2 linked regions of the Archangium violaceum genome follow. The protein of the gene in region 1 interacts with the protein of each later gene in a pairwise test. Links are inferred from orthologs where the notes say so. Each region holds a gene or a part of one and is shown in the gene's direction. Other genes may lie near its edges. The genes, in order: rpe and eno.

Region 1 (3,290 bases):
AGCACGGTGGGCCGGTTGCAGGTGAGGACGAACTCGAGCACCTCGTCGAGCTGCTTGAGCTCCTTGGCGAGGCGCTCGTCCTCCTCGGCGTCGATCTCCGCCAGGTGGTGCGTACCGCGCAGCTTCGCGGCGGAGAGCCGGCGGCGGTAGCTCTGGAGCTGCAGGTCCTTGCGAGCCAGCTGGAAGCGGGCGCGCAGTCCCTCCATCTCGTGGGGGTAGAGCTTCTCGGCCTTGACGAGCACGGGCTCGCGCACACCCACCTTGCCGAAGTCGTGCAGGAGCGAGGCGTAGCGCAGCTCCTGGAGCTCGGTGACGCTGAAGCGCGTGTGGGCGTACAAGCCGGTGTGGACGTGCTCGAGGGCGCGGGCCATGGCCACGGTGAGGTCGGCCACGCGGCCGGAGTGACCGGCGGTGGTCGGGTCGCGGGACTCGATGGCGACCACGGAGGCGGAGACGAAGCCCTCGAAGAGCCTGTTGATCTCCTCGTGGAGGAGGGCGTTCTCGATGGCGCCAGCGGCCTGGGCGCCGAGGGCGAGCAGCAGCTCCTCGTCCTCGGAGTCGAAGGGGTTGCCGCTGAGCTTGTTGAGGGCCTGGATGACGCCGGTGACGTCGCCGTTGGCGTCGCGCATGGGGACGCACAGGACGCTCTGGGTGCGGTAGCCGCTGAGGTTGTCGAAGGTGCGGTTGAAACGCTCGTCGGCGTAGGCGTCCGGGAGGTTGATGACCTCGCCCGTCTGGGCGACCTGGCCGGCGATGCCGCTGCCCACGGGGAGACGGATCTCACTCTTGGAGCCCTGGGCCACCTTGCTCCACAGCTCGTTGCGCTCGCGGTCCAGCACGAAGAGGGAGCAGCGGTCGGCCTCGACGACCTTGCTGGCCTCGTAGAGGATGAGGGGGAGCAGCAGGTCCAGGTCGCGCTCGGCGCTCATGGCCTTGGTGACGTCCAGGATGGACGTGAGCTTCTTGAGGCGCCGGTTGAGGTCTGGAGGTTCGGGCAGCTGGGTCTGTGGAAGCACCGGGAGTGGCTCCGTCGAGGTACGGCGCACGGCCTGGGAGGACCCTTCTTAGCACGGGAGGTGGAGGCGCCGCCCCCCGGGGGGGTCCCCGGGGACGAGTCCATGGAAAGGCCGACAGTCGGGAAGCCCGCCTTGCGTGCAATCAGGCGGTACCACCCCCGGGCGGAAGTGGGTATGAAGCGGCCCCATGAATCGCCGCGTGCTCGTCTCTCCCTCGCTCCTGTCCTCTGATTTCGGCCGGTTGTCCGAGGAGGTGCGGGCCGTGGAGGCCGCTGGGGCGGATTGGATCCACGTGGACGTGATGGACGGGCGTTTCGTGCCCAACATCACGCTCGGGCCGGTGATCGTGCAGGCGATCAGACGCTCGGCGACCCGGCCGCTGGACGTGCACCTGATGATCGTCGAGCCCGAGAAGTACGTGGACGCGTTCGCGGAGGCGGGGGCGGACATCCTCACGGTGCACGTGGAGGCGTGTACGCACCTGCACCGGGTGCTGCAGCAGATCCGCCATGCGGGGGCGAAGCCGGCGGTGGTGCTCAACCCGGCCACGCCGCTGTCGGCGGTGGAGGAGGTGTTGGGCGAGGTGGAGATGGTGCTGCTGATGAGCGTGAACCCCGGTTTCGGGGGGCAGGTCTTCATCGAGCGGACGGTGGACAGGGTGCGTCGGCTGCGCGCCATGATGGATGCGCGGGGGCTGACCACGGACATCCAGGTGGACGGCGGCATCAACGCCGAGACGGCGCGGCGGGTGGTGGAAGCCGGGGCCACGGTGCTGGTGGCGGGCTCGTACGTCTTCGGCTCGAAGGACTACGCGGCGGCCATCCGCTCGCTGCGCCCCTGAGCATACACTCAGGCGTCGAGGGTCTCCTTCACCCCGGCCATCCGAGCCACCCGGGTCATGAAGGTGTGGTCGAAGGGCTTCACCTCGTAGGCGTCGGCGCCGAGCTCGAAGCAGACGTGGCGGGTGAACTGGTCCTCCACGCCACTGAGGATGATGACCTTGCAGTCGCGCGTCTCGGGGTCCTGCTTGAGGCGGGCGAGCAGGTCGCGTCCATCCTGGCTCTGGTGGATGTCGAGGATGATGACGGCTGGCCGGTGTTTCCGAGCCAGCTCCAGGACCTTCTGGGACGTGGTGTCCGCCACCGAGGAGAGGCCGGAGCGGCGGGCCTCTCGGGTGAGAGCGGACACGACGAGCGGCTCATCATCGGAGATGAGGACGACCGGAGAAAGCATGGGACCCCGGGGAGGCTGCGCTGTGCGTTCGATGAGAATCCAAGCAAGCAGTGTTCCTGATGGACGCCCTCGCGAAATGCATGGGTTACGAGCGCGGAACCCGGGTTTTCCAGGCCCTCTGGGTCATGGGTGACCCTGGGTCGGGGTGCGAGGAATGAAAAGATGATCCAGGGCCGTTGACTAGGCCGGACGGCTCTTGTACATGACCGCCCACTTCGACGGCCCGAGAGCAGTTCCGGCGGAGGACAGTGACGTATCGGGGAGTGGCTCAGCCTGGTAGAGCACTTGGTTCGGGACCAAGGGGTCGCAGGTTCAAATCCTGTCTCCCCGACCATCTGAAGGGCGCGGAATCCTTGGAGAAATCCTCGGGTCCGCGCCCTTCGTTTTTCCGGAGCCAAGAGGCCAGCAGCAACCTCGCGGCAAGCGGCGAGGGTTCACCTCCGGCGGCCCCTGGGATTACTCGGCTGGGGCTGGCTCGGGCGCTGCGAAGTCGAGCCGATCGAGGCCCTTGCGCATGTCCTCCACGGATTCATGAGTGCTCTGCGGCAGCTTGAGAGCGGCTCGTGGAATCAGTCCCGGCGGGCGTCGGCGGCAACTCCTGCCGCTGCCCGCAGAAGCTTCGAGGGAGCTCGACGAAGAACGTCGACCCCTTCCCGGGCTCGCTTTCCACCCAGATTCGCCCGACGTGCGCCTGGACGATCTGCCGCGCGATGAAGAGCCCGAGGCCGAGGCCGCCGTAATTGTGCGAGGCCGCGCGCGCGAAGCGCTCGAAGATCCTCGCCTGGTCTTCCCTGGGAATGCCTATCCCGTGGTCCTCGAGCCGCAGCATCGCCCTGTCTCCCTCGCTACACACCTTCATCCGGATGGGACGATGGGCCCCGTACTTGATGGCATTCGTGAGCAGGTTCATCACGACCTGCTCGATACGGAGCCTGTCCCACGCCCCGATGACGGGGCCCTCGAGCTCCAACGCGAGAGTGCAACCCGCTCTCTCGAGCTGCTCGGTGAGGCGGTCCGCGACCCCCCGCGCGACGGCGGCGA
Region 2 (3,259 bases), 3.1 Mb from region 1 along the record:
CTCCGTTCACATCCGCGTCCCCGCCCCGGTTGATGACGTCCACCACGCCCGCCTCGAAGCCGGGCGCGTGCAACAGCTCCCAGTAGGCCAGCCGGAAGGCCACCCGGACCCGGTCCGGGTGCAGGTGCAGGTGCAGGTCCGGACCGTACAGCAGGGGGTCGTCCCGCTGCGCCGCCGCCAGGTCCTCCCGGAGCGCGGCCGTGGCGCGCGACACCTCCTGGACGTAGTCGGCGGCCGAGCGGCCCAGGGACGCACTGGCCACGGACAGCCCGCTGATGGCGGCCGTGATGAGATCCTCCGTCTTCAGCTTCTCGCCCGCGCCAAGGGCGTGCGCGATGGAGCCGTTGAGGGCGGCGCAGGCCAGCTGGCAGCACGGGTCGAAGTGCGTGAGCGCGGAGTCGGCGAGCGAGGCCTGCACTCGCGCCTGGGCGTCCTTGTGGAAGAAGACGCCGATGGGGGCGGTACGCGCGAGGCTGCCGTTGCCCGCGGGGCGCCGGAGGCCGCGCAGCCACACGCGCCGCGCGGCCGTGGCCCTGGGCAGGCCGGACTCGAGGAGCTCCGTCATCACCTCGCGCGTGGACTCGCTCATGCCCACGGCATGCCCCTGCCAGGCGAGGTAACGGCGCAGCATGTCATCCGGGTCGTAGCTCTTGAGCTCGCGCAGACCGGCGCCCAGACAGCTGGCCATCTGCCCGCTCTCGCCCACCTGGCCCCGCCGCAGCTCGAAGGGGCCCCCGCCCTTGAGCTCCCGGAAGAGTCCGTCCGCGAGCTGGGGGAAGGGTGGGGCGGGCAGACGCCGTGTCTTCAAGGGGGCGCCGAGCGCGTCACCGACGGCGAGGCCCAGGAGGGCGCCTCGGCCGCGCAGGCGCGGGTGCGGGTCGGAAACGGGGGCGGCGGGTCGGCGCGGAGGCATGGGGCGGCGGGAGGGGCTTCGGGGGGCCGACAGTGTAGCAGTCCTCCTGTCGAGCAAGCTTGCTCGGGGCGGGGGTGTCCTCTAGAACCCCGCGCCATGACCGAGATCGCTCAAATCGTGGCGCGTGAAGTGCTCGACTCCCGCGGTAACCCCACCGTGGAGGCCGAGGTTTTCCTGGCGGGCGGAGCCAAGGGCCGTGCGGCGGTACCGTCCGGTGCCTCCACCGGTGAGCATGAGGCCCTGGAGCTGCGGGACGGGGAGAAGAACCGCTACCTGGGCAAGGGCGTGCGCAAGGCCGTCTCCAACATCATGGAGACGATCGCCCCCGAGCTGGTGGGCATGGATGCCGCGGACCAGTACGCGGTGGACATGCAGATGCTGGAGATGGACGGCACGCCCACCAAGAGCAAGCTGGGCGCCAACGCCATCCTGGCGGTGTCCATGGCCACGGCGCGCGCGGCGTCGGATGCTTTCGGCGTTCCCTTCTACCGCTACGTGGGCGGCGCGCAGGCGCGCACCCTGCCGTTGCCGCTGATGAACATCCTCAACGGTGGCGCGCACGCCGACACCCGCGTGGACGTGCAGGAGTTCATGGTGGTGCCCGCGGGCGCTCCCTCCTTCTCCGAGGGCCTGCGCTGGGGCGCCGAGGTGTTCCACGCGCTGAAGAAGATCCTCAAGGGCCGCAAGCTGGCCACCGGTGTGGGCGACGAGGGCGGCTATGCCCCGGACCTGCCGGCCAACGAGGAGGCGCTCAAGCTCATCATGGAGGCCATCTCCTCGGCGGGCTTCAAGGCCGGCGAGCAGATGTTCCTGGCCATGGACGTGGCCGCCAGCGAGTTCTTCGACAAGGGCAGCAAGAAGTACCGCCTCAAGGGCGAGGGCAAGGAGTTCGATGCGGCCGGCATGCTGGACTACTACCAGCAGCTCGTGTCGCGCTACCCCATCGTCTCCATCGAGGACGGCATGGCCGAGGACGACTGGGACGGCTGGAAGCGCCTCACGGACGCGCTGGGCAACAAGATCCAGCTGGTGGGTGACGATCTCTTCGTCACCAACGTGGAGCGCCTGGGCCGCGGCATCCAGGGCGGCGTGGCCAACTCCATCCTGGTGAAGGTGAACCAGATCGGCAGCCTCACGGAGACCTTCGACGCGGTGCGCATGGCCCACAAGGCCGGCTACACCTCGGTGATGAGCCACCGCTCGGGCGAGACCGAGGACACCACCATCGCCGACCTGGCCGTGGCGCTCGACTGCGGACAGATCAAGACGGGTTCGGCGTCGCGCTCGGACCGCATCGCCAAGTACAACCAGCTGCTGCGCATCGAGCAGGAGCTGGGCGCGGGCGCTCGCTACGCGGGCATGCACGCCATCAAGGGACTGAAGTCGAAGTAACGAGAGGAACGGAGAGAGAGCCGTGGCCGACAAGAAACCCCGCATCCTGGTCTCCAACGACGACGGCTACTTCTCCGAGGGCCTGCGCAACCTGGTGGAAGCGGTGACCCCGTTGGGGGAGGTGTGGGTGGTGGCGCCGGACCGCGAGCAGAGCGCGGCCTCGCACGCCATCTCCCTGCACCGCCCCCTGCGCATCACCGAGGTGCGTGAGCGCTGGTTCGCCGTGGATGGAACCCCGGCGGACAGCGCTTATCTGGCGATCCATCACCTCATGAAGGATGATCGCCCGCGGATCATGGTGTCCGGCATCAACCACGGGGCCAACCTGGCCGACGACGTCAACTACTCGGGCACGGTGGCCGCCGCCCGCGAGGCCGCGCTGCTGGGCATTCCGTCCATTGCCTTCAGCCTGGTGTCTCGCGCGCCGTTCGACTTCCAGCACGCGGCGCGCTTTGCCCGCTCGCTGGTGGCGGCGGCGCTCGCCCAGCCCCAGCTGCCGCCCCGGATGCTGCTCAGCGTCAACGTCCCCCGGGGCGAGCCCACGGGGTACGCCATCACCCGGCTGGGCCGGCACTCGTACGGGTACGACGTGGTGGAGAAGGAGGATCCGCGCGGTCGCAAGTACTACTGGATCGGTGGCAGCTCCTACGCGCACGAGGACGTCCCCGGCAGTGACTGCAACGCGGTGCACCTGGAGCGCCGCATCTCGGTGACGCCGCTCAACTTCGAGCTCACCGACACGCAAGCCATGACGGCGCTGGCGGGTTGGAACCTCGAGGGCTTCCCGCGCTCCGACGTGGGCAGGGGAGGCGACTGAGGTTGGCGGTGGCGGACGCCAGGTGGGTGCGGCCGGCGCTGTTCGCGCTGCTCGCGCTCCTCGGCACCACCGGCTGCTCGCTGGTGTCGAAGTCCGTCACCCCTTCACCCTCCGCGTCCGTCTCCGAGCAGTCCCCG

Evidence for each region.
Region 2: the proteins of rpe (region 1) and eno interact in binary tests that used the Escherichia coli proteins (3 or more experiments, as listed by UniProt). The link is inferred for Archangium violaceum from one-to-one orthologs.

What each region holds. Positions count from the first base shown.
Region 1 is NZ_CP069396.1:2,127,435-2,130,724, forward strand. What follows is about bases 49-3,030. They hold rpe (ribulose-phosphate 3-epimerase), read left to right. Parts: upstream 49-1,203; coding sequence 1,204-1,857; downstream 1,858-3,030. Other genes in these bases: JRI60_RS08965 (HD domain-containing phosphohydrolase), read right to left, coding at 49-1,016; JRI60_RS08975 (response regulator), read right to left, coding at 1,866-2,249; JRI60_RS08985 (AAA family ATPase), read right to left, coding at 2,779-3,030. In the rest of the region: more of JRI60_RS08965, read right to left, coding at 1-48; more of JRI60_RS08985, read right to left, coding at 3,031-3,290. UniProt on the Escherichia coli protein: Catalyzes the reversible epimerization of D-ribulose 5-phosphate to D-xylulose 5-phosphate.
Region 2 is NZ_CP069396.1:5,223,294-5,226,552, forward strand. The notes cover bases 207-3,157. They hold eno (phosphopyruvate hydratase), read left to right. Parts: upstream 207-1,009; coding sequence 1,010-2,305; downstream 2,306-3,157. Other genes in these bases: JRI60_RS21400 (ADP-ribosylglycohydrolase family protein), read right to left, coding at 207-913; surE (5'/3'-nucleotidase SurE), read left to right, coding at 2,328-3,122; JRI60_RS21415 (peptidoglycan DD-metalloendopeptidase family protein), read left to right, coding at 3,131-3,157. In the rest of the region: more of JRI60_RS21400, read right to left, coding at 1-206; more of JRI60_RS21415, read left to right, coding at 3,158-3,259. UniProt on the Escherichia coli protein: Catalyzes the reversible conversion of 2-phosphoglycerate (2-PG) into phosphoenolpyruvate (PEP). It is essential for the degradation of carbohydrates via glycolysis.